Regions from separate parts of the Citrobacter sp. C1 genome, predicted to be linked through region 1. Evidence: predicted binding sites of a transcription regulator. Region 1 holds the regulator's gene; each other region holds the start of a gene.
What was found. The regulator PhoB, encoded in region 1, activates phosphate uptake and scavenging genes when phosphate is short. The targets are predictions, from matches to a motif close to CTGTCATAAAACTGNCNNAT.

Region 1 (10,092 bases):
ACGTAATTTCGCCAACCGCTGGTACAGCGCCAACAGTTCGCCGTCCTGTTGATCCTTCTGCCACGGGAACGGTTTACGACAGAACGGATCGTTATTTCCATCCAGCCCCACTTCATCACCGTAGTAAATACACGGCACGCCAGGCCACGTAAACAGCCACACCACCGCCAGTGGCAGGCGCGCAACATCTTTGCCCAGTAAAGATTTAAAACGAGCGGTATCGTGGCTGTCGAGCTGGTTGAACATACGCAACTGCTGCTGATGCGATAATCCCGCACGGTAGTTATCCATCCACGCCATGCACGTTTGAGCATCAATAGACTGCGGATCGTAAGAGATGTCGGTGTTGGCGAGAAATCCCCAGAGCGGGAAGGTAAAACCACGGTAGTTCATGGCGGCATCTTCGGCATCGGCCTGCAGCCACTGGCGCGCATCGCCAAAGTGTTCACCGACCACATAGGCTTCTGGCTGCGTTTCTTTCGCCGCCTGGGTGATCCCGGCCACATGCTGCAGGTTATTGCGCGCTCCACCGGCTTCTCCCAACATGTGCACAACATCAAGCCGCCAGCCGTCCATGTTCCACGGCGCTTTTAACCAGTGACGGACAATGCTGTCCTCGCCGCGATAAATTTCGTTCACCAGGCTTTCCGAGGCAAAATCCAGCTTCGGCAGGCTGGCGTAACCCAGCCAGTCCAATGCGACGCCGTCGTCAGAGAAATGGTACCAGTCGCGCCAGGGCGAGTCCGGGTTATGGCACGCCCCGTCTGTTCCCTGATGATGCCTGTCGAACCAGGCGTGCGAATCGCCACTGTGATTGAATACGCCGTCCAACACCAGGCGCATTCCCTGTTGCTGCGTGTTATGCCGCAGGCGTAATAGCGCCCTGTCGCCACCAAACTGGGGGTCAACATGGCGATAATCTTCGGTATCGTATTTATGCACGCTCGGTGCGGTAAACACCGGGTTCAGATACAGTGCTGTTACCCCTAAGCTTTTCAGGTACGGCAGCTTCTCGCTGATCCCGTCCAAATCACCACCATAGAACGTCGAGCCTCCGGCCTGTGCGTTCAGCGGTTCATCCCAGTCACGCTGCACAATATCGTGCCCGGCCGCGTGGTGGTAATAGACGTTATCCTGTTCTGTATCGCGCGACTGACCGCGGGCAAAGCGGTCCGGGAAAATCTGATAGAAAACCTGGTCGGCCACCCATTGCGGACCATTGTCTGGCACATCCACAGCAAACTGTTCCAGCCGCGCGGGCGGAAATCGGCTGAACCCTTGCGGGGTAAACCACAGCTGGCGATCGAGCCACAGCAGCTTAAAGCTATAGCGTCGACGAGGCTGGCCGCAGGAGAGATCGATTGCCGCGCGCCACGCGGTCACGCCAGGCTGCGGCTGGCTGCGCTGCTTATGCATGCCGAGCGAGATCTCTTCGTTATCATTTTCTGCGCGTAACGTGACCCGCTGGGGTGGATTGTCCCCTGCCAGCCAGAGCGTAATCGTCAGTTTATCGTTGTTTTGCTTAACAAATGGGGCAACCGGAAGGTGCCAGGCGTTCAACATCACGTATCCCCTTTGATGAAAATGAAGTCACCTTGCCATAGGAAAGTTAAGGATCACTCATCATCTTAACGTTTATTGGGGGAGGAGTTCGGGGGAGGAGAAAATGCCGGGAGGCGCAAGCCTTACCCGGCAAAAAAATTACTGTGCTTCAGCCGGTTGACGCTCACGGCGGCGTTTGAACACCCACCCCACCAGCAGCAGGGCAATCCACGCAAAACCAACGTACAGTGAAATACGGGTATCCGGATGGTAGCCAATAAGCCCGATAATAAAGACCAGGAAAATCAGGCCAATCACCGTCGTAACCACACCGCCCGGTACTTTAAACGTCAGTGCTTTGACCTCTTCCGGCGGCAGACGACGGCGGAAGGCAATCTGCGACAGCAGGATCATGATCCATACCCACACCGTGGCAAACGTCGCCAACGAGGCGATCACCAGGAAGATGTTCTCCGGCATGATGTAGTTGAGATACACCGCAAACAGCAGGGCAATGGTCATCACCATCACCGTCACCCACGGCACGCCGCGACGCGAGGTTTTGGCGAACATTTTCGGTGCACTTCCCTGCTCCGCCATACCGTGCAGCATACGGCCCACGCCAAAGACATCAGAGTTGATCGCCGACAGCGAGGCGGTCAGCACCACAAAGTTAAGGATACCTGCCGCAAAGGTAATGCCCATATGCTGGAACGTCAGAACAAAAGGACTCCCGTCGGTGCCCACCTGATTCCATGGGTAAATAGACATAATGACGAACAGCGTGCCCACGTAAAACACGAGGATTCGCATCGGCACGGAGTTAATTGCACGCGGGATCGACTCCTGCGGGTTCTTCGCTTCACCGGCAGTAATGCCGATGATTTCAATGCCACCATAGGCAAACATCACCATTTGCAGCGACATAATCATGCCCAACCAGCCGTTACTGAAGAACCCACCGTTGCTCCACAGGTTATGGATGCCGGTTGGTTGCCCACCGTTGCCGATCCCCCAAATGATGATGCCAAAACCGGCGACAATCATAATGATGATGGTGGCGACCTTAAAGAATGAGAACCAGAACTCCAGTTCGCCAAACACCTTCACACTCATCAGGTTGATGGCGCAGATAATCAGCACTACGCTCAGAACCCAAATCCAGTGCGGCACCGCCGGGAACCAGACGCCCATATAAATACCGAAGGCGGTCACGTCGGCAATAGCGACAATCAGGATTTCAAAACAGTAGGTCCAGCCGGTAATGTAGCCTGCCAACGGTCCGAGGTTTTCCTGCGCATAGCGCGAAAACGAGCTGGCTGCTGGGTTATGAACGGACATTTCGCCCAGCGCGCGCATGATAATGTACGCCGCCGCGCCGCCGATAATATAGGCCAACAACACGCTCGGCCCTGCCATTTTGATGGCATCGGCTGAGCCATAGAACAGCCCGGTACCAATTGCCGAACCTAATGCCATAAAGCGGATGTGCCGGGTGCTCAGCCCACGCTTTAGCTTGTTATTACTTTCCATCGATTCCTAACCTGTTAACACAATAAAAAAACCACGGGGCCATATTAATAGCCCCGTGGTTAAAACTTATTGTCAGTGATATTAGTGTGCGCTGGAGGTCACTTGTCGACCTGCTGCGCGGTCCCAAATTACGGCCAGGACCACCATCACGACTGTTGGCATCAACCACGCCAGACCTTGCTCTGCCAGCGGTAAACGCTGGGTCCAGGCTGGTAACACGTCGCCAATTGCAGAAGCTTTAATGCCATCAAGGATACCAAAAATCAGGCTGATAAACATCGCAGGTGCAATGACGCGGGAAGAATTATGCCACCATGAGCGGGTAAAGCTTAATACAACCAGTGCGATACAGGGCGGATAGATAGCCGTCAGGACCGGAATCGAGATCTGAATCAGGTGGCTCAGGCCGAGGTTTGACACCACCATCGAGAAGCCGCCAAGGATAAACACCAGCGTACGGTAAGACAGTGGAATGTACTGCGCAAAGAACTCAGCACACGCACAGGTCAGGCCAACCGCCGTCACCAGGCAAGCGATGAAAATCAACGCGGCCAGCAGCAGGCTACCTGCACCGCCGAAGGTGTGCTGAACATACGCATGCAGAATTGCCGCGCCGTTAGCAGACTGATCGACCAGAATCGCGCTGTCTGAACCCAGACGGAACAAGGCGAGGTACAGCAGCGTTAAGCCGACACCAGCCATCAAACCTGCCCAGACGGTATAACGTGTCAGTAGACGTGCTTCAGTAACGCCACGCGAACGCGCGGCGTTCACGATAACAATACCAAAGACCATCGCCCCCAGCGTATCCATCGTCAGATAGCCGTTCACGAAGCCGTTGGAAAACGCCGCAGTTTGATAGGCTTCCATGGCATTGCTGATCGGACCGGCAGGCCAGATAATCGCAGCAACAGACAGCACAACCAGCGCCAGAATTTTCAGCGGCGCGAGGAAATTCCCCACGGTATCCAGCAGTTTGCCCGGATAGAGCGACACCAGGATGACAATCGCGAAATAGACCACGCTGTAGATAAACAGCGGCAGCGCGGAGTCACCTGTCAGCGGGGCAATCCCCACTTCAAAGGAGACCGTTGCGGTACGCGGCGTTGCAAATAACGGCCCAACGGCCAGATAACAGACGGTAGCCAGTACTAAACCGGCCACTTTGCCGATCGGAGTGCTGAGGCTGTCTACACCACCGCCGACTTTCGCCAGCGCCACAACGGTGAGCACCGGCAGGCCAACAGCGGTAATCAGAAAGCCAAAAGCCGCAGTCCAGACGTGTTCGCCGGCCTGCAAACCAACCATTGGGGGGAAAATAATGTTACCTGCACCTACAAACAGTGCAAATGTCATAAATCCCAGTGCGATGATATCGCGCGATTTTAACTGATGGGTCATAAAGTCTTACAGCCTGTGGATGTGAATGTGGTGTTGTAAAGGTTAAATTTTTGCCCTTCCCTTTTGGGACGATACAGCGGCATTTTTAATCAATTCCAGCGGGAAATTCTCCCAGCCGGGCGCGGCGAAGAATAGTTTTTCGATTTACCGCGTAAATGCAGTCGGTATGACAGCACATGGTGCGCAATTTAAACGCTTATAACGTTTTAAAGCAAGGTGGGATCTAAAAACCAGAACAATATAGCGATATGAAAAATCCAGTTAGAACAAAACACCATTTCCGGGAAAAAGGTATGGGTAATAATGCGAACAAAAAACAATCAGACGTCGTAAAATTCAGGATGACTGTATTGACCCGCGTAAAAAAGCCAGCTTTCGCTGGCTTTTGGAAAGATAATCTTACGGATACGCCTCAATCGTTACTTTTGGCAAGTAAACGTTCCGCTAGCACAAAGCTAAACCGCGTCCCTTTGCCCGGCGTACTCTCGATATTCAATCGGCTGTCGTGATGATTTAAAGCATGCTTCACAATAGCCAGCCCCAGCCCGCTACCGCCCGTTTGCCGCGATCGCGCTTTATCCACGCGGTAGAAACGCTCGGTCAAACGAGGAATGTGCTCAGGCGCAATCCCTGGCCCATTATCTTCGACGCTGAACTCGGCTCCCGCCGTCGCCCGCTGCCAGCGCACGGTGATGTGCGTTCCCGCCGGCGTATGGTTCACCGCGTTATAGATAAGATTCGAGATTGCGCTACGCAGTTGCTCCTCGTTACCCATCACGCTCAGGCGATTATCCACGTCGAAGGTAAACGTGTGTTTATTCTGGCTCAGCGTTTGTGCTTCGTGCTCAGCCACGCGCAGTATCATCGGCACATCCACTTTTTCATTCTGCGGCAGTGTCGGTGCGGCTTCTATTTTCGATAGCGTCAGCAGCTGTTTCACCAGCCCTTCCATACGCTGCGTTTGCTCACGCATGGTATCCAGCGCTTTCTCTCGCGTTGCCCCTTCCAGGGGATGCTCCTGCATCATCTCCAGATAACCTTGCAGCACCGTCAGCGGCGTACGCAACTCGTGGCTGGCGTTGGCAAAGAAATTACGCCGCGCGCCTTCCAGTTGGTGCATCTGCGTGACATCGCGCGCCACCATCAGCAACTGCTTGTCGGTATACGGCATCACCCTAATTTCCAGATGCCGCCCGGTATTAAGTACCAAATTAATTGGCCGACTAAAGTCGCGCGTTTTCAGGTATGAGGTAAATTCCGGGTAGCGAAGCAGGTTAAGAATATTTTGCCCACTATCGTCCGGCCAACGCAGTCCCAGAACCTGCTGTGCCAGGCCGTTACACCAGAAAATCCCACCCTCTTCGGTGGTCAGTACCACCGCATCAGGCAGCGATTCAGCCCCGCTGCGAAAACGCTTAATCAGATTACCCAGTTCGCGGCGGCGTTTTTTGTTACGCAGTTGCATTTGATGCAGGCCGTAAAGCAGCGGTTCCCAACTGCCCCGCCCCGGCGGAGGCGTCATACTCCTGTCGACCCACAGCCACCAGGACAAACGCAGTAAATTCCAGAAATGCCAGATAAGCAGACCCGTTACCGATGCCAGTAAAAACCACGGCAGATAACCGAAAAAAGCACTAAGGATAAAAGCCGGAATGCAGCAAAGTATCAGCTCCAGTACCAGCCTTTTCCATGACAATCGTTCCAGCAAACGTCGCACTCCCTATACAACTTGATCTAATGGGCTATTTTCCGTGCCGGTCAGAAGCGGGTTGAAAAACGGTATCCCGTTCCGCGTACCGTCTGCACCATGCGATCGTGGCCGCTGTGCTCCAGCGCCTTACGCAAGCGGCGGATATGCACGTCAACCGTCCGGTCTTCTACGTACACGTTGGTGCCCCAGACATGATTAAGTAGTTGTTCGCGGCTGTAGACGCGCTCAGGATGAGTCATAAAGAAATGCAGCAGTTTGAACTCAGTTGGCCCCATATCCAGCGGTTCTTCGCCGGTCATTACACGATGCGAGGTGGGATCAAGGCTCAGCCCCTGCATCTCAATAACTTCTTCAACCGCCATTGGTGAAATACGACGCAGTACGGCTTTAATGCGCGCCACCAGCTCCTTCGGCGAAAACGGCTTGGTGATATAGTCATCCGCACCGGTTTCCAGCCCACGTACGCGATCTTCTTCATCACCTCTTGCCGTCAGCATCATCACCGGGATGTCCCGCGTCATCGCTTCACGTTTGAGGTGTTTAATGAACTGTAACCCCGAGCCACCGGGAAGCATCCAGTCAAGCAGGATAAGATCCGGCCAGGGTTCATTGAGTTGATTCACCGCACTGTCATAGTCTTCGGCTTCTACAGGTTGGAACCCGTTTTGCTCGAGCACGAAGCAGACCATTTCACGAATTGGAGCTTCATCTTCTACGACCAGAATACGTCTCGCCATGATTTGCCCTGTTTTAATTTAATCGTTCATACCCTCTATACGCCGCCATTATGCGTCAGATTTATGACAGATTTATGAAAAAGATAGTCCAGGCTTAACCAATGTTGTTGAATTATGACAGCCCGGAAACAAGATATTCACGCCATTGCAAGGGTATAATCCCCCTCATTGCTTTTTCGTCATGGAACTCGTATGCGCATCCTTCATACCTCAGACTGGCATCTGGGCCAAAACTTCTACAGCAAGAGCCGCGCCGCCGAGCATCAGGCCTTTCTTGACTGGCTGCTGGAGACCGCACAATCCCATCAGGTGGATGCCATTATTGTGGCAGGCGATATTTTTGATACCGGCTCACCGCCGAGCTATGCCCGCGAGATTTACAACCGCTTTGTCGTCAATTTGCAGCAAACAGGCTGCCACCTGGTGGTGCTGGCAGGCAACCATGACTCGGTCGCCACGCTTAATGAATCACGCGATATTTTGGCGTTTCTGAACACCACGGTGGTCGCCAGCGCAGGCCATGGACCGCAAATACTGAAACGCCGCGACGGCACGCCAGGCGCCGTGCTGTGCCCGATTCCCTTTTTACGCCCACGCGACATCATCACCAGCCAGGCGGGACTCACCGGCAGCGAAAAACAACAGCATTTGCTGGGGGCAATTACCGACTATTACCAGCAGCAGTACCTGGACGCCTGTGAACTGCGCGGTGAACGCAACCTGCCGATCATTGCAACCGGGCACCTGACGACCGTCGGTGCCAGCAAAAGTGACGCGGTACGTGACATTTATATTGGCACACTGGATGCCTTTCCGGCGCAGAATTTCCCGCCAGCAGATTACATCGCGTTGGGACATATTCACCGGGCGCAGGTCATCGGCGGAACAGAACATATTCGCTACTGTGGCTCGCCGATTGCCCTCAGTTTTGACGAATGTGGCAAAAGCAAAGGCGTGCATCTGGTGAGCTTCGAAGACGGCAAGCTACATACCGTCGACAATCTCACCGTACCGGTCACGCAGCCGCTGGCAGTATTGAAAGGCGATTTAGCCGCCATTACCGCCCAGCTTGAGCAATGGCGCGATGTAGAGCTGCAAACGCCCGTCTGGTTAGATATTGAAATCACCACCGACGATTACCTGCACGACATGCAGCGCAAAATTCAGGCGTTGACGGAAGACCTGCCGGTAGAGGTTCTGCTGGTGCGCCGCAGTCGGGAGCAGCGCGAGCGTATTATGGCCAATGAGCGGCGTGAAACGCTGAGCGAACTGAGCGTGACGGAAGTCTTTGACCGCCGTCTGGCGCTGGAGGAACTGGAAGCGCCGAGGCGGGAACGTCTTAATCAGCTGTTTAATGACACGTTACAGACGCTTGCCGGGGAGGCTGACGCATGAAAATTCTTAGCCTGCGCCTGAAAAACCTCAACTCCCTGAAAGGGGAATGGAAAGTCGATTTTACGGCAGAGCCTTTTGCCAGCAACGGTCTGTTTGCCATCACCGGGCCTACAGGGGCCGGAAAAACCACCCTGCTTGATGCGATTTGTCTCGCGCTGTACCACGAGACACCGCGCCTGAATACCGTATCACAGTCGCAAAACGACCTGATGACCCGCGACACCGCCGAGTGTCTGGCAGAGGTCGAGTTCGAAGTTAAAGGCGAAGCCTACCGCGCGTTCTGGAGCCAGAATCGGGCGCGTAATCAGCCTGACGGCAATCTGCAGGTCCCGCGCGTGGAACTTGCCCGCTGCGCCGACGGAAAAATCCTCGCCGATAAAATCAAAGATAAACTGGACATGACCGCCACGCTCACCGGGCTGGATTACGGACGGTTTACGCGTTCGATGCTGCTGTCGCAGGGGCAATTTGCCGCCTTCCTTAACGCCAAACCCAAGGAGCGCGCTGAGCTGCTGGAAGAGCTGACCGGCACCGAAATCTACGGACAAATTTCGGCAATGGTGTTTGAAAAACACAAAGCGGCGCGCAATACGCTCGAAATATGCGAAGCGCAGGCGGCGGGTGTCGTACTGTTAAGCGAAGAGCAGCAACAGCAGTTGCAGCAAAGTTTGCAGGTACTTACTGACGAAGAAAAAATTTTGCTGGCGCAGCAGCAACATCAGCAGAAAGATTTTCAATGGGTTACGCGCAGCGAAGAACTGGTTCGTGAACAGCAGCGCGTGGCTAGCTTAGCGCAGCAGGCCCAACAGGCGCTTGCGGACGCCGCGCCTGAGCTGGCAAGACTCCAGCTCGCTCAGCCTGCCAACCAGCTTCGTCCACTGTGGGATCGCCAGCAGGAGCAGACTGCACGCCTGGCGCAAACAAAGCAGCGGATCATTGAAGTAAATACTCGCTTACACGCTAAAACCTCGCTGCGCGCGCGCATCCGCAACGGTGCACTGCGCAGCCACGAGCAACTTCAGACCGAACTTACCGCACTGGCGCAGTGGTTGGCGGAGCATGATCGATTCCGCTTATGGGGCCAGGAGATTGCGGGCTGGCGCGCACTTTTTTCTCAGCGTAGTCGCGATAAGCATCAGCTTACGGCGCTCGCTGCCCGTATCGCTGAGTTACGCCAGAAACTGGCGGCGTTGCCGGAAAATGCCCTGACGCTCACCGCGGATGAGGTTGCGGTCGCGATGGAACAGCAAGCGCAATCACGGGCTTTCCGTCAGCGTCTGACCTCACTTCATGCTCGCTATCAGCCGTTGCAAAAACGTCTGCGTCAGAACGGTGAAAGCGTGCAAAAAGCGCAGGCGCAGCAGGCCGCGCTCAATGAAACGCTCGCGCTACGCCGACAGCAATATAAAGAAAAAAATCAGCACTACCTGGACGTTGAAACGCTCTGCAAACAGGAAGAAAAAATCAAAAGTCTGGAGGCAGAGCGCGCGCTTTTGCAGGCCGGACAGCCCTGCCCGTTATGCGGCTCTACTGCACATCCTGCGGTCTCGGAGTATCAGGCGCTGGAACTGAGTGCAAACCAGCAACGTCGCGACCAGTTAGCCAAAGAAGTCGCAGCACTGAAAGAGGAAGGTCTGCTGGTTCTGGGGCAGGTCAATGCCCTGACACAGCAAATCCAGCGTGAGACAGAAGAGATACAGACGCTCTCTCAGGAAGAGCAAGCACTCACTAAAGAGTGGCAGGACGTTTGCACCGCTCTGAATATTACGCTGA
Region 2 (10,092 bases), 1.8 Mb from region 1:
ACACTATCCAGAAATTCTACCGTGTTAACGGTGGCAGCACGCAACGTAAGGGCGTGACGCCGGATATCATCATGCCGACAGGCAATGAAGAAACTGAAACCGGTGAGAAGTTCGAAGATAACGCCTTACCGTGGGATAGCGTTGATGCTGCAACCTATGCGAAGTCAGATAATTTAACGCCGTTTGGTCCTGAATTACTGAAAGAACATAATGCGCGTATCGTTAAAGATCCTGAGTTCCAGTACATCATGAAGGATATTGCTCGTTTCAATGCCCTGAAAGATAAGCGCAACATCGCGTCTCTGAATTACGCTCAGCGTGAGAAAGAGAATAACGAAGATGATGCCCTGCGTCTGGCGCGTATCAACGATCGTTTGAAGCGTGAAGGTAAACCGCCGCTGAAGAAACTGGACGATCTGCCGAAGGATTACCAGGAACCGGATCCGTATCTCGATGAGACGGTGAAAATCGCGCTCGACCTGGCGCGTCTTGAAAAAGACAAGCCAGCGGAACAGTCTGCGACCAAACAGTAATATCCAACAGGCACAAGAAATTGTGCCTGTTTTTTTAACAAGCGTATGAAGTCGTCAGTCTGATACGGTAAAATGTAAAGTTGTGTCTTTCTACTGACTTAGCACGTATGCATGCTTGAAAATAGCCGTAAGACCCATACGATATGGGTAATCGCATAGTGCGTTTTGTTAAATTGAGGTTAAAAGAAAATTATGATGCGAATCGCGCTCTTCCTGCTGACGAACCTGGCTGTGATGGTCGTTTTCGGGCTGGTATTGAGCCTGACAGGGATTCAGTCAAGCAGCGTTCAAGGCTTGTTGATTATGGCTCTGCTGTTTGGTTTTGGTGGTTCCTTTATTTCGCTGCTGATGTCCAAATGGATGGCGTTAAAGTCCGTTGGTGGGGAAGTAATTGAACAGCCCCGTAATGAAAGAGAACGCTGGCTGATGAATACTGTAGCAACTCAGGCTCGTCAGGCTGGGATCGCTATGCCGCAGGTGGCTATTTACCATGCGCCAGATATTAACGCGTTTGCGACCGGTGCTCGCCGGGATGCGTCGCTGGTGGCTGTCAGCACCGGCTTGTTGCAAAACATGAGTCCCGATGAAGCCGAAGCCGTTATCGCACATGAAATTAGCCACATTGCCAATGGCGATATGGTTACCATGACGCTGATCCAGGGCGTGGTGAACACCTTTGTTATCTTTATCTCACGTATTCTGGCGCAACTCGCCGCCGGCTTTATGGGCGGAAACCGTGAAGAAGGTGAGGGTAGCAACGGCAACCCGCTAATCTATTTCGCGGTAGCGACGGTGCTGGAGCTGGTGTTTGGTATTCTGGCGAGCATTATTACCATGTGGTTCTCACGTCATCGTGAATTCCATGCGGATGCAGGCTCTGCCAAACTGGTGGGTCGTGAGAAAATGATTGCTGCGCTGCAGCGGCTGAAAACCAGCTATGAGCCGCAGGAAGCAACCAGCATGATGGCCTTCTGCATCAACGGTAAATCTAAGTCGCTGAGTGAGCTGTTTATGACTCACCCGCCGCTGGATAAGCGTATTGAAGCGCTGCGCAGTGGGGAATACCTGAAATAACCCGCAGCAGGTTAAATAATGAAGAAGCGCGTCGTTAGACGCGCTTTTTTTACGCCTGAATCCGAGGTTGGGTGATCCGCAGTCCGCTGACAATAGCGGCAAGCGTCGCCAGAATGCCAGCCGCCAGCAGAGACATGTGGGTACCGCTGTCGCCAAACTGATTCAACATCAACGCCACTAACGCGGCACCGGTGCTTTGACCCAGTAAACGCGCCGTTCCCAGCATCCCGCTTGCGCCACCGCTGCGTTCACGCGGCGCGGAAGTGATGATGGTATGGTTGTTTGGTGACTGGAACAGACCAAAGCCAGCACCGCACAGGATCATCGGCCAGATAATATTGAAGTCCGACGGGGCGGAGGGCAGCAACACCAGAGAAAATAACCCGCACGCCATCACTACCATGCCTAATGCCCCTAAAAGCCCGGCGTGGACGCGTTCAATCAGGTAACCCGCCAGCGGTGCCATAACCATGGTGGCCAGCGGCCATGGGGTCAACAACAGACCTGTTTCAACTTCACTACGACCCAACACGGTTTGTAAAAAGAAGGGGAGAGAGACCATGGCCAACATTTGCGCGCAGAATGAACAGATCGAGGTGCCGATGGAGAGCGAAAAAAGCGGTATGCGCAGCAGATCAACCGGTAACAGCGGTACAGGTAGTGACAGCTGTCGACGGACAAAGAAATAGCCCACCACGAGAAGTCCCGCCAGTTCAGCCCCGATTAGCGTGAGTGACTGTCCCTGGGCAAACCCACTGAGTGCAGTTATCAGCAAACCGAACGTTAACGCATTCATCACCGCGCTGGGTAAATCAAAACGGGGTTTATTGCTGCGTGCAGCGTTTGCGGGCAAAAAGCGCATAGCCAGCAGTAGAGCAATAATCCCAAGCGGTACGTTAATCAAAAACAACCATTTCCATGAGGCAATGGAGAGGATCGCCGCGGCAATAGTCGGACCTGCAGCAGACGAGACCGCCACGATGAATGAATTAATACCCATTCCGCGCCCCAGTTGGCGTTGAGGGTAAATAAGCCGGATCAGCGCCGTATTCACGCTCATTAATGCGGCTCCGCCAAACCCTTGTGCCACACGCGCCAGCGTAAGCATCTGCAGGGAATCTGATAATGCGCAGAAGAGAGATGCGAGCAGAAAAACGACCAGTCCGCATTTATAAATACGTCGGTAGCCAAACATGTCGCCCAAAAAAGAAAATGAGAGTAGTGAAACCACTATCGCAATTTGATAGGCATTAACGACCCAGATTGAACTGGCGGGGGAGGCCTGAAGATCGGCGGCAATTGTCGGCAGGGCAACATTGGCAATTGCGCCATCCAGTACGGCCATCGAAATACCCATAATAATGGTTAATATTGCGCCATATCGTTGGGGCAGCGGCAGGCCATCGGCCTGAAATTTATCCATAGGAAGTCAATATTGTCGGAAATTATGATGAGAATAATAATTTTAGCATTGATATTCAGGTGTTATGTCGCAGATTTGTAACTAAGTGGGCAAAGATGGATTGCGAGCATCGGTACGTGAAATTATAATAAAAACCGGTTCTGATTTTTATAAAACACTCGTAATGAGGTGATAAATGGCTATCGCAGATCTGGATAAACAACCCGATTCTGTTTCTTCCGTGCTGAAGGTTTTTGGCATTCTGCAGGCGCTGGGTGAAGAGCGCGAAATTGGTATAACCGAATTGTCGCAACGCGTCATGATGTCTAAAAGCACCGTTTATCGCTTTTTACAGACCATGAAAACGCTGGGTTATGTGGCACAGGAAGGTGAGTCTGAGAAATACTCTCTGACCCTGAAACTGTTTGAACTGGGCGCTCGCGCGTTGCAAAACGTCGATCTGATCCGTAGCGCTGATATTCAGATGCGTGAACTGTCGCGTTTAACTAAAGAGACGGTCCACCTCGGTGCGCTGGACGAAGACAGCATTGTCTACATCCATAAAATCGACTCGATGTACAATTTACGCATGTATTCTCGCGTAGGACGTCGTAACCCGTTATACAGCACGGCGATCGGTAAAGTACTGCTGGCATGGCGTGACCGTGACGAAGTAAAACAGATTCTTGAAGGCGTGGAATACAAACGCAGCACCGACCGTACGATCACCAGCACTGATGAGTTGCTGCTGCTGCTGGATAAAGTGCGTGAGCAAGGCTACGGTGAAGACAACGAAGAGCAGGAAGAAGGACTGCGCTGCATCGGCGTTCCGGTCTTTGATCGTTTCGGTGTGGTCATCGCAGGTTTGAGTATTTCATTCCCGACTCTGCGTTTTTCTGAAGAGCGTTTACACGAATATGTCGAAATGCTGCACACGGCTGCGCGAAAAATTTCAGAACAAATGGGTTATAACGATTATCCATTCTGATTTGATTTATACGCAATAGGTCAAAAGCCCCAGGTATTTTGTACCGGGGCTTTTTAAATGAGCAAAATTAATACAAGCCGACACCAATAACAGGTAATTTTCTTGCTTCAATATTAACCGTTATCGACAATGACGGTGCTTTTCCTTAACAGGGGACAGTCCGACAAGCCGATGATACCGCTGCTGGTATGTACGTACTGTGCGGTGCTGGTGCCCCGTGCCGTCAGGTACTTGCATTGCAGACCCAGTCCTGCTGCGTTCTCCTTACTCCCTATCAGCACGCCATAGCCACTCAGTAATAAACCAATCCAAACCAGAGCCAGCAATACAATTGCGCGAATAATCAGACGCATTACAACCTCTTATCTTTTCTCGTTATTATAAGATTAGCTTGTACACTGAATGAAACAAGTGAATCATTCCTAAAAATATTTATGCCGCTAAGGTTAACGTTGGGTTTAGGTAACGCATGATAATTTAGTCGCATAAGATGTGGATTCGGAGAGTGGAGTTGGAGTGAAAAAAATTCGGTGGGTGGTGCTGATCATTGTCGTACTGGTATGCATACTGATGTGGGCGCAGGTGTTCAACATCATGTGCGATCAGGACGTACAATTTTTCAACGGAATTTGTGCCATCAATAAATTTATTCCCTGGTAAGCGCATTTTAGCAACAGTTGATTACCTTCTTGTGCGGCAGTGGTAAACTACGCTGTCTACATTGAGGTGGTAAAATGAACGAAGTTTTGAACTCTGGCGCGCTAAGTTTTGCGTCTTTAGTGGTATCGGTGGTGGTTCTGGTTATCGGGCTTGTGCTGTGGTTCTTCATCAATCGGGCAAGCTCACGAACTAATGAGCAGATCGAGTTACTTGAAGCGTTGTTAGATCAACAAAAACGACAGAACGCATTGCTTCGTCGTCTTTGTGAAGCTAACGAACCTGAAAAAGCCGCAGAACCTGCAGTGAAAAACCAGGATGAAGATGAAAGTATCATTCGCCTGGTAGCAGAACGTTAGTCAACTGAAAGACAGGGTGGGCGTCTGATGACGCTGTTCTCAGATATTCCATCCTGTCGTTAACCCTGTCATATCATTTTCTTCTGCGACCTCCACGCGGTTCGCGCGGTGAACTGTCGATAACGTTCTTCCATCAATTCATGTTGGCCGATTAATTCTGTGCCTGTACGTGGTGTTAAATATAATTACCCATACGTTAATAATATGATTATGCCATTTTTGTGATAGTGATCGTTTTTATTATCAGCGAAACGTTTCTCTTACTTTTTTTGTGCTTTGTCATCATTCTTTCATTATTTTTCTGCAAAACCAGAAGACGGATCTCATTTTTACCGTTGTGACAAATTATGCATTACTAAGCATAAAAAATGATATTCAGCACACGGTGCATCAGTGAGTCTGGAACAACCTCACAAGGTGAGCTATGGTAGACATGTCGCGGCTGCTGCGTATGCCAGCCGGGGCAGGGCGGGAGCGGTGAGAATATATCCAGACTCGGTCTGGCGCATAACTGTGCAGTTGTCGTGAGATGAACTTCGGGATTTGTGCGACCGATCGAGACACGTTTAAAAATGGCTTGCCATTATTATCGTTGTATGTGATAACACGTTTTGGGTTAAACGAGGTACAGTTCTGTTTATGTGTGGCATTTTCAGTAAAGAAGTCCTGAGTAAACACGTTGACGTTGAATACCGCTTCTCTGCCGAACCTTATATTAGTGCCTCAAGCAGTAATGTCTCAGTTTTATCTATGTTATGCCTGCGGGCGAAGAAAATACTCTAAGGAATTTTGCAAATGGCAAAGATTAAAGGTCAAGTTAAGTGGTTCAACGAGTCTAAAGGTTTTGGTTTCATTACTCCTGCTGATGGCAGCAAAGATGTGTTCGTACACTTCTCTGCAATCCAGGGTAACGGCTTCAAAACTCTGGCTGAAGGCCAGAACGTTGAGTTCGAAATTCAGGACGGCCAGAAAGGTCCGGCTGCTGTTAACGTAACAGCTATCTGATCGAAACCACTGATTTGAAGCGCTCAGGCGCAGCAATTTCAGATATAAAGCCTCGCATTTGCGGGGCTTTTTAATTCAGATTACGTCAAAGTATTTCAAAATGCCGTCCCATTAGCGCTTTGTTGCAAAGGCGTGATATTCGTAGCATTCTTTTCCCCGCTTTCTGTCGCTAATTCTCGTTAAATCAGTCACCTGAAAAACTATCTTGCTGGAGAACAGGTGAAAAAGAAAAACGACGGCGATGCACGCAATTTTACTCCCGTACGTTTTGCCCTGCTTTGCGCGGCAATTTTATTGAGTCTGGGGCTGCTCCTTGGCAGGGTTGCGTGGTTGCAAATCGTCACGCCGACCAGTCTGGTGAAGCAGGAGGACATGCGCTCATTACGTGAAGTAACGACGGCATCACCGCGTGGAATGATTACCGACAGAGAAGGGCGACCGTTGGCGGTGAGCGTACCGGTTAATGCTGTCTGGGCCGATCCTAAGACGATTATTAGCAAAGGTGGTGTCGGGTATAACGAGCGCTGGCAAGCGTTGGCAAAAACGTTGAATTTGTCGCTTAGTGCACTGGCGGAACGCGTTAATAGTAACCCCGCCGGACGGTTTATCTACCTGGCGCGCCAGATTTCACCCCAACAGGCGCAGTGGGTTGATAATCTGAATCTTCCGGGGATTAATCTTCGCGAAGAGTCCCGTCGTTTCTATCCCGCCGGTCACGTTGCCGCGAATTTGATTGGCTTCACCAATATTGATGGCCAGGGTATTGAAGGGGTAGAGAAAAGTTTCAATAGCCAGTTGATGGGCAAACCCGGCTCGCGGTTGGTGCGTAAAGACAAATTTGGTCATGTGATTGAGAACATCACGGAAGTGATGCCGGTACCCGCACATGAGTTGCAGCTCAGCATCGATGAACGCTTGCAGACGGTCACCGAGGATGCGCTGGACAATGCCGTGACGTGGAATAAAGCCGAGTCAGGGGCGGCGGTACTGATCAACATCGCCACTGGGGAAATATTGTCGATGGCGAGTTTCCCGGATTTCAACCCCAATAACCGCGACGGTGCGGTGCTGGACGATTTTCGTAACCGCGCGATCAGCGATACCTTTGAGCCAGGATCTACCGTTAAGCCGTTGGTGCTTATGACTGCCCTGCAACAGGGAATTGTACAGCCCGACAGTGTGATTGATACCCACCCCTTTAATCTTGACGGGCACCGTATTCGCGATGTTGGCTATTATCCTGAGTTGTCGCTGACGGGTATTTTGCAAAAATCGAGCGATACCGGCGTGTCACATTTATCATTAGCTATGCCCATTCAGCGATTGTTGGACACCTACAAGAGCTTTGGTTTTGGCGAACCGACAGGTCTAGGGTTGACTGGCGAAAGCAGCGGCTTAATGCCTCAGAGACGTTACTGGAGCAGTTTGGATCGCGCAACCTTTGCCTTCGGCTACGGATTAATGGTCACGCCGCTACAGTTGGCGCACGTTTACGCCACCATTGGCAGTTTTGGCATCTATCGACCGCTGTCCATCACCCGTATCGATCCGCCGGTAATAGGCCGACGCGTCATGTCTGAGGCGTTAGTTCATCAGGTTGAGCATATGATGGAAAGCGTCGCGCTGCCCGGCGGTGGGGGAACAAAGGCTGCGGTACGAGATTATCGCGTGGCGGTAAAAACCGGGACGGCAAAGAAAATTGGCGATGACGGCAAATATGTCGATAAATACGTGGCATACACGGCGGGCGTGGCTCCGGCAAGCGATCCGAAGTTTGCGCTGGTGGTGGTTATCAACAACCCGCAAAATGGGGCGTATTACGGTGGTGCCGTATCGGCCCCCGTCTTTAGTCAGATAATGGGGGATGTGCTGCGTCTGGAAAACGTTAAACCGGATGGCATGCCCGCTGACTCGGAACACTTGCTGGTAATGCACGGTAATAACGACGTCTCTCCGGCGCTGTAAGTTATTTTCCCTGGGCGCAATTCGCGTTACACTTGCGCCCTGAAGCCATCTGCCGGAGTTGTCATGTTGTTTTCCTGTCCCCTTTGCCATCAGCCTCTTACTCAAGATAACAACAGTTTTGCCTGCCCTGGGCGGCATCAGTTTGATGTGGCGAAAGAAGGGTATGTCAACTTACTGCCTGTTCAACACAAACGCTCACGCGATCCAGGTGACAGTGCGGAAATGATGCAGGCACGTCGGGAATTTCTCGATGCCGGCCACTATCAGCCGCTGCGTGAGGCGATTGTGAATGTTCTCCAGGAAACGTTAACGCCAGGTGACGCGGCGATTCTCGATATCGGCTGTGGGGAAGGGTATTACACGCACGTGTTTGCCGATGCGCTGGCAGGAAGTGTGACCTTTGGTCTGGATGTCTCGAAGGTGGCGATCAAGGCCGCAGCAAGGCGTTATCCGCAGGTGACATTTTGTGTTGCGTCAAGTCATCGGCTGCCTTTTGCTGATGCTTCAATGGATGCCATTGTCAGGATCTACGCCCCCTGTAAAGCTCAGGAGCTGGCGCGCGTGGTGAAGCCGGGTGGGTGGGTGATCACGGCCACGCCGGGCCCGCGCCATTTAATGGAGCTGAAAGGGCTGATTTACGATGAGGTGCGTTTGCATGCGCCACACACGGAACAGCTGGAAGGCTTTGCTCTGCAGCAGAGTATCGCGTTGGGCTATCAGATGCAGCTTAGCGGTAGCGAGGCTGTGGCATTGCTGCAAATGACGCCTTTTGCCTGGCGGGCAAAACCGGAAGTCTGGGAAACGCTGGCGGGGAAAACGACATTTGACTGCCAGACAGACTTTAATATTCATATCTGGCAGCGTGTGAATTAACCGTGGAAATGTGCCCAGAGGATCTGGGCACCGATACCAATTAGCACCACCCCGCCGAGAATTTCAGCACGTTTACCCAGCATGGGGCCGATAAAACGGCCGATCATCATCCCCAGCGTGGACATAATTAGCGTGGCGCAGCCGATAGCCAGCGCGGTGGCAATAATGTTCACCTGCAGGAAAGCCAGACCGACGCCGACGGCCATCGCATCGAGGCTGGTGGCAATGGCGGTGGTCACCAACAGCCAGAAACCGTGGCGACGCTGCGGCTCTTCATCTTCATCACCGTTATCACGGAAACCTTCGATTATCATTCGTCCACCGAGAAAAATCAGCAGGATGAAGGCAATCCAGTGGTTCCACTCGAGTACGAATTTACTCGCCAGCATGCCCATACCCCAACCAATCAGCGGGGTCAGCGTTTCGACAGCGCCGAAAATTAAGCCAGTGCGCAGAGCTTCAGAGAATTTAGGTTTGTGTAGCGTAGCACCTTTACCAATTGATGCGGCGAATGCATCCATCGACATGCCGAAAGCGAGAAGAACAGTAGCGGTGAGATTCATAACAGCGTCCTGACCGGGGTATCCATTAAACACATCACTGCCCCCAGTAACCATGCACGCCCAAACACGCAGTTCAGGAGACATGCATTGCAGTTGATGTGTCTATGGTCTCGCCTGACTGTATGTTTACAGTCCGTACGCGCCACGCCTTGCGACGAGTATGTTGACACGTACATTTCCGGAGTCTGGAAATCGGCTACTCCCCAATGACGGGCGCAACCTTAACATATTTTGAGAATATAAAACAAGAAACGGGGGGATATTATTTGACTTCTAATTGAAAACGATTTTCATTTAGATTTAATTGTCGGTAATGCGTTAAATCAAATAACAAAAAGAGAACGTGAATATAGCCTGTGCTATGTTTGTTTTACGTCAATATACAAATAACATAGTACAGGCTATGTTTCTATATCATTGATTTGATATGAGAAGTTTATATATTCTCTCGAGGTCGTCTATATTTCGTACGCGGATCAACAATCGCCGATGTTCTAATTGCATCACCAGTACGCCATCTTCCGATAAATTCATCTCTTTAATCCGGCTATATTCCACCCAAACATTGGCGAAGAAAAACCCTTTCTGTTTAAAGATGATTTTTGGCGTGCGGATCCAGAACAAATATATTCCCATCAATATCAGCGCACACAATAACCAGGTAGTGAATTGC
Region 3 (10,092 bases), 390 kb from region 1:
CACCGTGGGAAAATCTGCCGCGACCTCTAACGTATCTGCGTTCACCAGTTCTCGCACCTGGGCAAAGAAAAGCACCTTAATCATCTGCATCCACCTTAAAATCACCCGACTTGCCGCCGCTTTTCGCCAGCAGACGTACCGGACCAATCACCATATCCTTTTGAACCGCTTTGCACATGTCGTAGATGGTCAGCGCCGCCACCGATGCTGCGGTTAACGCTTCCATTTCGACGCCGGTTTTCCCGGTCAGTCGGCACAGCGATTCAATGCGCACACGGTTGTGTTCCGGCTCGGCGCGCAGATTAACTTCAACCTTGCTGAGCATCAGCGGGTGACATAGCGGGATAAGATCCCAGGTACGCTTGGCGGCCTGGATACCGGCAATACGTGCGGTCGCGAAAACATCGCCTTTATGGTGGCTGCCGTCGATAATCATCGCCAGGGTTTCGCTACGCATAGTGACGAAGGCTTCGGCGCGCGCTTCACGTACGGTTTCGGCTTTGGCGGAAACATCCACCATGTGCGCTTCGCCAGCGGCGTTAATATGAGTCAGTTGCGACATACTTATTTCTTCAAATGGGGGTGGAAGTTACACGGACGCGTACGGGCATCGAGCTGCGGCGCAATGATATTTTCCCAGGCAGTGCGACACGCTTTGGTCGACCCCGGCATGGCAAAAATCAGCGTTTTATTGGCCACACCGGCAATCGCGCGTGATTGCAACGTCGCGGTGCCAATCTCTTCAAAGGAGAGCATGCGGAACACTTCGCCAAACCCTTCGACTTCACGGTCGAACAGCGGCAGCAGCGCTTCTGGTGCCTGGTCGCCTTCGGTCAAACCGGTACCGCCAGTAATCAGCACCACTTGCACATCGTCACTGGCAATCCAGGCGGAAACCTGGGCGCGGATGGCATAGCGGTTCTCTTTAACAATCGCCTTGTCTACAATCTGATGACCCGCCTCCAGCGCACTGTCGCGCAGATAATGGCCGGAGGTATCGTCCTCTTCGCCACGACGGCTGGAAACAGTAAGAATAGCAATGCGTGTCGGGATAAATTCAGCGCTTACCTGACTCATGAAAAACTCCTTTTAGCGATCAGCCGCCAATGTAAGATAAGTTTTGCGTAATACCGGTATTGTTCTGATGCAGGAAGTGGGTCTGCTTTTTCTCCAGCAACGCGCTTGAGATACGTTCTTCCAGCGCAGACTGCTGAGCGTCATCTTCCAGCAAATCACGCAGGCTGACCCCGCCTTCACCGAATAAGCACAGATGCAGTTTGCCGACAGAAGAGACGCGCAGACGGTTGCAGGTGGCGCAGAAGTCTTTCTCATACGGCATGATCAGACCGATTTCACCCGCATAATCGGGATGACAGAAAACCTGCGCCGGACCGTCGCTGCGCTGGCGTAGCTGATGGATCCAGCCGCGACGCAGCAGTTCATCGCGCAGTACCTGGCCGGAGATATGGTGTTTACGGAAGAGAGAACTGCCTTCGCCGGTTTCCATCAGCTCAATAAAGCGTAATTGAATCGGACGTGGCTGGATCCAGGCGAGAAAGGTGTCCAGTTGATGGTGGTTTACATCGCGCATCAGCACGGTGTTCACTTTGACTTTCTCAAAACCGGCATCAAAGGCGGCATCAATGCCCGCCATCACCTGTTGAAATTTATCCTGCCCGGTAATGGCATGAAACTGACGGGCGTCAAGGCTGTCGACGCTGACGTTCAGCGCCGTGAGCCCCGCCTCACGCCAGGTGGCGGCATCCCGTGCCAAACGATAACCGTTGGTGGTCACCGCTATCTGGCGGATGGCGTCATTTTCTCGCACGGCGGCGATGATGTCGGTAAAGTCGCGACGCAATGACGGTTCGCCCCCGGTCAGACGCACTTTTTCCGTTCCCAGATTGGCGAACGCACGCGTGACACGACGAATTTCATCAACGGTCAAAAAACCGTTATTGGTGACCCCACCGGGCTTGTAGCCATCCGGCAGGCAGTAGGTGCAACGAAAGTTACACACATCGGTAATCGACAAACGTAAGTAGTAAAACTTACGTGCGAAAGCATCGGTAAGTTGAGAGCCCATGTACACCTTTCCAAATACGGGAGGCGGAGTCATTTCTTCCTGCGCCCTGGTGACAATCTGATGTAAGCCTTGTCACGGCCAAAGCACCGTATCATTTGACCCAGGTGCAGAGGCTAGAGTGTTTATACTCGTCATACGTCGAGTACATGTTGGTTATGCCGATACTAGCGTGTAAATAACAGTTTTGCCATGTACACTTTCGCTATATAATCCTATGCATAGCGACATGATCGTGCAATTTCGCTACAGAATAAGCAAAAATCACAGTTTTGCATTGATATACATCATCTTGCTATCAGGTGGATGTCGTCAAAAAGAGGTAGATCGCCTAAATTTATTTTCACACAACACCGCCAGATAATTGCTGAAAACCCGTAATTTACGCTACTGTAACGGCGATCAATTGATATCAGGAATAACTATGCGCACTCGCACGTTGGCGGATCTGGATCGCGTTGTCGCTCTCGGCGGAGGGCATGGATTGGGACGCGTCCTCTCTTCACTTTCTCCTTTAGGTTCACGCCTGACGGGCATTGTCACCACCACCGATAACGGCGGCTCTACCGGTCGAATTCGCCGCTCCGAGGGAGGTATTGCCTGGGGAGATATGCGTAACTGTCTGAACCAGTTAATTACCCAGCCCAGCGTCGCATCCGCGATGTTTGAGTATCGTTTTGGCGGTAATGGCGAACTTTCCGGGCATAACCTCGGAAATCTGATGTTAAAGGCATTAGATCACCTCAGCGTACGGCCTCTGGAAGCGATCAATTTAATTCGCAGTCTGTTGAAAGTTGACGCGCATTTAATTCCGATGTCCGAGCTGCCGGTCGATTTAATGGCTATCGACGATCAGGGACATGAGATTTATGGCGAGGTGAATATCGATCAGCTCACTATCCCACCTCAGGAACTGATGCTGTCGCCAAAGGTGCCGACCACGCGCGAAGCGGTAGAGGCTATCGCTGAAGCCGATTTGATTCTGATTGGGCCGGGCAGTTTTTACACCAGCCTGATGCCTATCCTGCTGCTCGACGAACTGGCGCAGGCCTTACGTCGCACACCGGCTCCAATGGTATACATCGGCAATCTGGGGCGTGAATTAAGCCTGCCTGCCGCCAGTCTGACGCTTAACGATAAGCTGGCGATCATCGAACAATACGTCGGGAAAAAAGTGATTGATGCGGTGGTTGTCGGGCCAAAAGTCGATGCTTCAGCCGTGAGTGACCGCATCGTGATTCAGGACGTGCTGGAAGCCAGCGATATTCCGTATCGCCACGACCGTCAGCTGTTGCACGACGCGCTGGAAAAAGCGGTGCAAGCGTTAGGCTAGGTGGAATTGCCTGATGGCGCTACGCTTATCAGGCCTACCGAAGCGTTCTGTTCCGCCATCCGGCACCAAACACTGCCTGATGTGCTGCGCTTATCAGGCCTACCAACGCGCTCTATCCCGTAGGCCGGATAAGGGATTTATCCCGCATCCGGCACCCACTTACGATGCCGCGATAAACAGCTCGCGCAGCTGGTGCAGCTGATCGCGGATTTGAGCAGCTTCTTCAAACTCCAGGTTCTGCGCGTGCTTCATCATCTGCCCTTCCAGTTCATGGATTTTCTGCTGCAGCGCCTTCGGCGTCATATCCAATTCAACCACCTCGGACTTCGCGCCGGAACGCGACTTGCCTCGGCCCTTGGCTTTGGTCTTGGCAATATTTTGCCCCAGCGCCAGAATGTCGACCACCTTCTTGTTCAGCCCCTGCGGCGTAATACCATGCTCTTCGTTGTACTGATGCTGCTTCTCACGACGCCGTTCGGTTTCGCCGATCGCCTTTGCCATTGAGGCCGTAATTTTATCGCCGTAGAGGATCGCTTTACCGTTGATGTTACGTGCCGCACGGCCGATAGTCTGGATCAGCGATCGCTCAGAACGCAGGAACCCTTCTTTGTCGGCGTCCAGAATCGCCACCAGAGAGACCTCAGGCATGTCCAGACCTTCTCGTAACAGGTTTATACCCACCAGTACGTCAAACTCGCCCAGACGCAGGTCACGAATGATTTCCATACGCTCCACGGTGTCGATGTCCGAGTGCAGATAACGCACCCGCTCGCCGTGCTCTTCGAGGTATTCCGTGAGGTCTTCCGCCATCCGCTTGGTTAGCGTCGTCACCAGTACACGTTCGTTGATCGCCGCGCGGATACGAATTTCAGACAGCAGGTCATCGACCTGTGTTGCCACCGGGCGCACTTCAATCACTGGATCCAGCAGGCCGGTCGGTCGTACTACCTGATCAACGACGTCATCGCCGGATTTCTCCAGCTCATAGTTGCCCGGCGTGGCGGAGACATAGATGGTTTGCGGGGCCAGCGCCTCAAACTCTTCAAACTTCAACGGGCGGTTATCCAGTGCTGACGGCAGACGAAAACCGTACTCGACCAGCGTCTCTTTTCGCGCCCGGTCGCCGCGATACATACCGCCGATTTGCGGAATAGTCACGTGGGATTCATCGACCACCAGCAGGCCATCGGCTGGCAGGTAGTCAAACAGCGTCGGCGGCGGCTCGCCAGGCCCGCGCCCGGAGAGATAGCGGGAATAGTTTTCAATGCCCGAACAGTAGCCCAGTTCGTTCATCATCTCCAGATCGAACTGCGTACGCTGGCTTAAGCGCTGTTCTTCCAGCAACTTGTTGTTCGCCAGCAGGTTTTTACGCCGCTCGGCAAGCTCGACCTTAATGTCTTCCATCGCCTGCACAATGCGTTCGCGTGGCGTAACGTAGTGCGTTTTAGGGTAGACGGTAAAGCGTGGAATGCTGGATTCAACCTGCCCGGTCAGCGGGTCAAACAGCGACAGGCGCTCCACTTCTTCATCAAACAGCTCCACGCGCAGCGCAATGTCGTCAGATTCTGCCGGGAAGATGTCTATCACTTCACCGCGCACACGGAACGTCCCGCGCTGAAATGCCTGATCGTTGCGGGTATATTGCAGCTCCGCCAGCCGCCGCAAAATGGCGCGCTGGTCGATGATCATGCCGACCGTCAGGTGCAGCATCATTTTCAAATACAGGTCCGGGTCGCCCAGACCATAGATCGCGGAAACCGAGGCCACCACAATGACATCCCGACGCTCCAGCAGCGCCTTGGTCGCCGACAGTCGCATTTGCTCGATGTGTTCGTTGACCGACGCATCTTTCTCGATGAATGTATCAGAACTCGGTACGTACGCTTCCGGCTGGTAATAGTCGTAGTAGGAGACAAAATACTCTACCGCGTTATCCGGGAAGAATTCTTTCATCTCGCCATAAAGCTGGGCCGCCAGCGTCTTGTTGGGTGCCAGCACCATGGTTGGCCGCTGGAGGTCCGCAATGACGTTGGCGATGGTGAACGTTTTCCCCGAACCCGTTACGCCCAGCAGCGTCTGATGCGCCAGACCATCCTCCAGCCCTTCTTCCAGGCGACGAATCGCCTCAGGCTGATCGCCAGAGGGTTTAAAAGCGGAATTCAGTTTGAACGGTTTACTCATGAGCAGCTACCTGAAGCAATGGGCGGGCAGGTGTCTAATTTTACTCGCAGCAGTAGATTTTGCCAGTAAAATATACTGGATGAAAAAACAGTAACACACCACAATATTTCTGTTACGCCCCCTTAACCCCCATCACGGCGGGCTAAAATTTCACCGCAGGCAAGATAAAACACCAGCAAAAATGTGTTATCCCCAGACCTATGACTTTTTTAACATTTGTCAAGCCAGGAGATGAAAGTTTTATGGCAACAGATGACACTTCCGCGACAGCCATTGCTTTTATCTAACAATCTGTATTTGAATAACTATTTCCTCAAGCCGTCTTTCGCAGCAATTTAGTCGCAGGCCGCGTCTTCTCTCGCTTACATAGTGTTTTCTAACTCTAATGCACAAGGTTATCCACAGGAATAGTGGATAACTGTCTCCAGCCCGTGCTGACTGCCGCCTGGCAGAAACGTATCGATGTCCTTTTTTGGTCGAATAAAAAAAAATTATCGCTAAATTTTGATATTTATCAGCTAACGAAGCGGGCTGGAGCAGTCGAGATCCTGCTCGCATTTTCATCATTTTTTTGCCTGCCCAGGGCGTTAACACGGGCAGGCCACAGCAGCCTATCCGCACCAGAATGGCGCCTAAGGCAGCGTGCTCAGATCGATATAGCGTCCGGTCTCTGCCCGCTCCGGCGTCGCTGACAGCCACGGGATCTCGCCCAGCAGCGGTGCCGCAAGTGTGCGCCTCAGCGTCGCCATGTATTCAGCGTGACGCTTCCCTGGCGGGGTTACGTCATTGGCAACCCAGCCGACCAGCGTCAGCCCGGCCTGGCGTATCGCCTGCGCGGTCAGGAGGGCATGATTGATACAGCCGAGCTTCACGCCCACCACCAGAATCACCGGCAATTGTTCCGTTTGCACCCAGTCGGCAAAGCTCAGCGTCGGCGAAAGCGGGGTCAACCATCCCCCGGCCCCTTCTACCAGCACCCAATCGGCCTGTTTCTCCAGGACGCGTAAACCGGCAGACATCACCGGGGCCTGAATCGGTCGCCCTTCATCGGCGCTGATAATATGCGGTGACGTGGGTTCGGCGAAGGTATACGGATTGATGGCCGCATAGTCCACTGCCAACGTACTGTTCCGCTGCAACGCCAGGGCATCGCTGTTACGCAGGCCGTCTGCCGTCATTTCACTGCCCGAGGCGACCGGCTTGTAGCCCACGGTCCGGTAGCCCAACTGTCCTGCCGCCTGTAACAATGCACAGCTGGCGATGGTTTTACCGACCTCGGTGTCCGTCCCGGTGACAAAATACGTTTTAGTCACGTTGAATCACTCCCCAAAAAAGATGGTACGTCAGCGGGTATTTCCCCTGCTGCTGGGGCCAGGCTAACTGTAACTGTTGCAGCTGTGAGCGGGTCAGCACGCGCTGTTCGCGACCTTCATGCAAATGCGTCGCGCCAATGCCTTTGAGCGAACGCATGGCGCTCAGCGCATCGTCAAACCACAGCGTGACGGCCTGCATCTGATACTCAACCTCCCAGCCGTGCAGCGCGTTTTCCAGCTGTTCGACGGGTAAAAAACGGTTGGCGTGCGCCCGGTTATCCACCGCCTGCCACGCCTGACGCAGTTCCGGCATCGAGCCATGCGCCAGGGTGCTGAAGGCCACCGTCCCGCCGGGGCGCACGACCCGGTAGAGTTCGCCTAATGCGTGGCGTAAATCGCCGCACCATTGCACGGCCAGATTGCTCCAGGCCAGGTCAAACGTCGCGGTATCTTGCGGAATGGCCTCAATATCAGCCAGCAGATAATGGTGCGCCGCATCGTGCCGCAGGGCTTGCGCTAGCATAGGCGCAGACAAATCCAGGGCGCTGACCTCGCTCCCCTGCTCTCGCCAGTAGCGACTCATACGACCTGGCCCGCAGCCGGCATCCAGCACGCGGGCATACTGCCGCCCCGCCAGCCGCGCCAGTAACGCATCGGCGCTTTGGCGCTGTAATTCAGCGTGTTGTTCGTAGTGGGAGGCAGCGCGTCCGAACGCGGCGGCAATGGCCTGCTTATCAACCTGCGTCATGCAGCACCTCCAGCAAGCGGTCGATATCCTGAGCTTCATGCGCCTGAGTCAGCGTCAGTCGCAGTCTGGCAGTACCAACCGGCACGGTAGGTGGCCGGATTGCCGTCACCCAGCAACCCCGATCGCGTAACGTCTGCGCCAGCTGCAACGCTTTTTGGTTATCGCCGACGATCAGTGGCTGAATGGCGCTGTCTGACTGTGCCAGCAGCAAATCAGGGTTCGTCATACCGGCACGAAAACGCTGGATAAGCATCGCCAGCTTTTCCCGGCGCTCGTCGCCTTCAGGGCTGCGGATCACCGCCAGCGCGGCGCGCAACGCCTGAGCCTGCGCCGGGGGCATACTGGTGCTGTAAATCAGATGGCGAGCAAACTGCAGCAGATAATCGGCCACGCTGTCAGAGCAGAGAATGGCCGCCCCGCTGACGCCAAAGCCTTTGCCGAAGGTCACCACCAGCAGCTCGGGCTTGACCTGCTGCTGCCAGCACGAGCCGCGTCCTTCCTCACCGGTGACGCCAATACCGTGGGCATCATCCACCAGCAGCCACGCCTCCTGGCGCTGCGCCTCGGCGTGGATTTGCGCCAGCGGCGCGCTGTCGCCGTCCATGCTGAATACACCTTCGGTGACCACCAGCTGTTGCCCCGGACAGGGAGCCGCCAGCAGACGAGCTAAATGCTGAGTGTCGTTATGGGTAAAGCGGCGCAGCATGGCCGGGCTCAGACTGGCGGCCTCCAGCAGCGAAGCGTGGCTGAGTCGGTCTGCAACAATGCGATCCTGTTTACCCATCAGCGCGGCAATCACCGCCTGATTGGCGGCAAACCCGGAGGTAAACAGCAGCGCGCGTGAATAGCCCAGCCATTGTGCCAGTTCGTCTTCCAGCGCCTGATGCGCTATGGAATAACCGCTGACATGCCCTGAGCCGCCGCTGCCGACGCCAAATCGGTCGGCCCCTTGCTGCCACGCACAGACGATCTGCGGATGGTGGCTTAGCCCAAGGTAATCGTTACTGGAAAAATTCAGATATTGACGACCATCTGCCTGCAACCAACGCCCGGCGCCCTGCATCACCGCATGACGACGGCGCAGAGCATCGGCAGAACGACGCGCCGCCAGCGCATCGTCAATTTTTTGCTGCCAGGTCATACAGTTGCCGCGTTGTAGTAATCGTCAGTGTCTGGAGTGCGCAGGGCCTGTTCCAGACGCTGCTGCTGTTCGTTATCGCCCGCCAGCACCGCCGTTTGCTGGGGATTCAGGCCCAGCTTGCGGAACAGCAGCAGGTCTTTATCTTCGTTCGGGTTCGGCGTGGTCAGCAGTTTACAGCCGTAGAAAATCGAGTTAGCCCCGGCCATAAAGCACATGGCCTGGGTCTGTTCGTTCATTTGTTCGCGTCCTGCAGACAGACGGACATACGAGGTCGGCATCATGATGCGCGCCACGGCGATGGTGCGGATAAAATCAAACGCATCCACATCGTCATTATCCGCCAGCGGCGTGCCCTTCACCTTCACCAGCATATTGATGGGGACGCTTTCCGGCGGAGTGGGCAGGTTTGCCAGCTGCAGCAGCAACCCGGCGCGGTCAGTGACCGTTTCGCCTAAGCCGACAATGCCGCCAGAGCAGACTTTAATCCCGGCTTCACGCACTTTATCCAGCGTATCCAGGCGTTCCTGATACGAACGGGTAGTGATGATATTGCCGTAAAACTCCGGCGAGGTGTCGAGGTTGTGGTTGTAGTAGTCGAGACCCGCGCTGGCCAGACGCTGCGCCTGCGTTTCGTCCAGCGTACCCAACGTCATACAGGCTTCCAGCCCCAGTTCTTTCACGCCCTGCACCATTTGTTCCAGGTAAGGCATATCGCGCTCGTGTGGATTCTTCCACGCCGCGCCCATGCAGAAACGCGTTGAACCGGCTTGTTTGGCCTTACGCGCAGAGTCCAGTACCTGCTCAACTTCCATTAAACGCTCGGTTTCCAGACCGGTTTTATAGCGGGAACTTTGTGGGCAATATTTGCAGTCTTCCGGACAAGCGCCGGTTTTTATCGACAACAACGTACTGACCTGTACCTGCTGCGGGTCAAAGTGCTGACGGTGGATCTGTTGCGCTTCAAACAGCAGATCCAGCAGTGGTTTTTCAAATAATTCGGTAACTTGCGACATTGTCCAGCGAGAAGAATGAGCCATATTGGTGTTCGTTTCATTTTGAGTTTCGTGTAGACTCGTAAACCTAAATCTTTTTAATTTGGTTTACAAGTCGATTATGACAACGGACGATCTTGCCTTTGACCAACGCCATATCTGGCACCCTTACACCTCGATGACCTCCCCACTGCCGGTGTATCCGGTAGCGCGCGCTGAAGGTTGTGAACTGATTTTAGCCAGCGGCGAGAGACTGATTGACGGGATGTCGTCCTGGTGGGCGGCGATCCACGGTTACAAT

Region 2: a site for PhoB is predicted at 3,095-3,114, ahead of kdgR (DNA-binding transcriptional regulator KdgR). Genes of this name have one in related genera too.
Region 3: a site for PhoB is predicted at 5,827-5,846, ahead of uvrB (excinuclease ABC subunit UvrB). Genes of this name have one in related genera too.

What each region holds. Positions count from the first base shown of each region.
Region 1 covers NZ_CP115035.1:3,876,259-3,886,350, forward strand. Annotated here, with positions in the region: gene malZ (maltodextrin glucosidase) at 1-1,563, opposite strand, end outside; gene proY (proline-specific permease ProY) at 1,702-3,075, opposite strand; gene brnQ (branched-chain amino acid transporter carrier protein BrnQ) at 3,157-4,476, opposite strand; gene phoR (phosphate regulon sensor histidine kinase PhoR) at 4,889-6,184, opposite strand; gene phoB (phosphate response regulator transcription factor PhoB) at 6,235-6,924, opposite strand; gene sbcD (exonuclease subunit SbcD) at 7,117-8,319, shown strand; gene sbcC (exonuclease subunit SbcC) at 8,316-10,092, shown strand, end outside.
Region 2 covers NZ_CP115035.1:2,100,943-2,111,034, forward strand. Annotated here, with positions in the region: gene prc (carboxy terminal-processing peptidase) at 1-533, shown strand, start outside; gene htpX (protease HtpX) at 726-1,607, shown strand; gene IB214_RS10185 (MFS transporter) at 1,657-3,030, opposite strand; gene kdgR (DNA-binding transcriptional regulator KdgR) at 3,206-3,997, shown strand; gene IB214_RS10195 (YobH family protein) at 4,111-4,350, opposite strand; gene mgrB (PhoP/PhoQ regulator MgrB) at 4,514-4,657, shown strand; gene IB214_RS10205 (YebO family protein) at 4,732-5,013, shown strand; gene IB214_RS10210 (DUF2627 domain-containing protein) at 5,653-5,796, shown strand; gene cspE (transcription antiterminator/RNA stability regulator CspE) at 5,809-6,018, shown strand; gene ftsI (peptidoglycan glycosyltransferase FtsI) at 6,238-7,983, shown strand; gene rlmA (23S rRNA (guanine(745)-N(1))-methyltransferase) at 8,047-8,856, shown strand; gene mntP (manganese efflux pump MntP) at 8,853-9,419, opposite strand; yybP-ykoY riboswitch at 9,536-9,636, opposite strand; gene IB214_RS10235 (DUF986 family protein) at 9,834-10,092, opposite strand, start outside.
Region 3 covers NZ_CP115035.1:3,485,702-3,495,793, forward strand. Annotated here, with positions in the region: gene moaD (molybdopterin synthase sulfur carrier subunit) at 1-84, opposite strand, end outside; gene moaC (cyclic pyranopterin monophosphate synthase MoaC) at 77-562, opposite strand; gene moaB (molybdenum cofactor biosynthesis protein B) at 565-1,077, opposite strand; gene moaA (GTP 3',8-cyclase MoaA) at 1,097-2,086, opposite strand; molybdenum cofactor riboswitch at 2,074-2,219, opposite strand; gene yvcK (uridine diphosphate-N-acetylglucosamine-binding protein YvcK) at 2,508-3,416, shown strand; gene uvrB (excinuclease ABC subunit UvrB) at 3,576-5,597, opposite strand; gene bioD (dethiobiotin synthase) at 6,230-6,910, opposite strand; gene bioC (malonyl-ACP O-methyltransferase BioC) at 6,903-7,658, opposite strand; gene bioF (8-amino-7-oxononanoate synthase) at 7,645-8,799, opposite strand; gene bioB (biotin synthase BioB) at 8,796-9,836, opposite strand; gene bioA (adenosylmethionine--8-amino-7-oxononanoate transaminase) at 9,913-10,092, shown strand, end outside.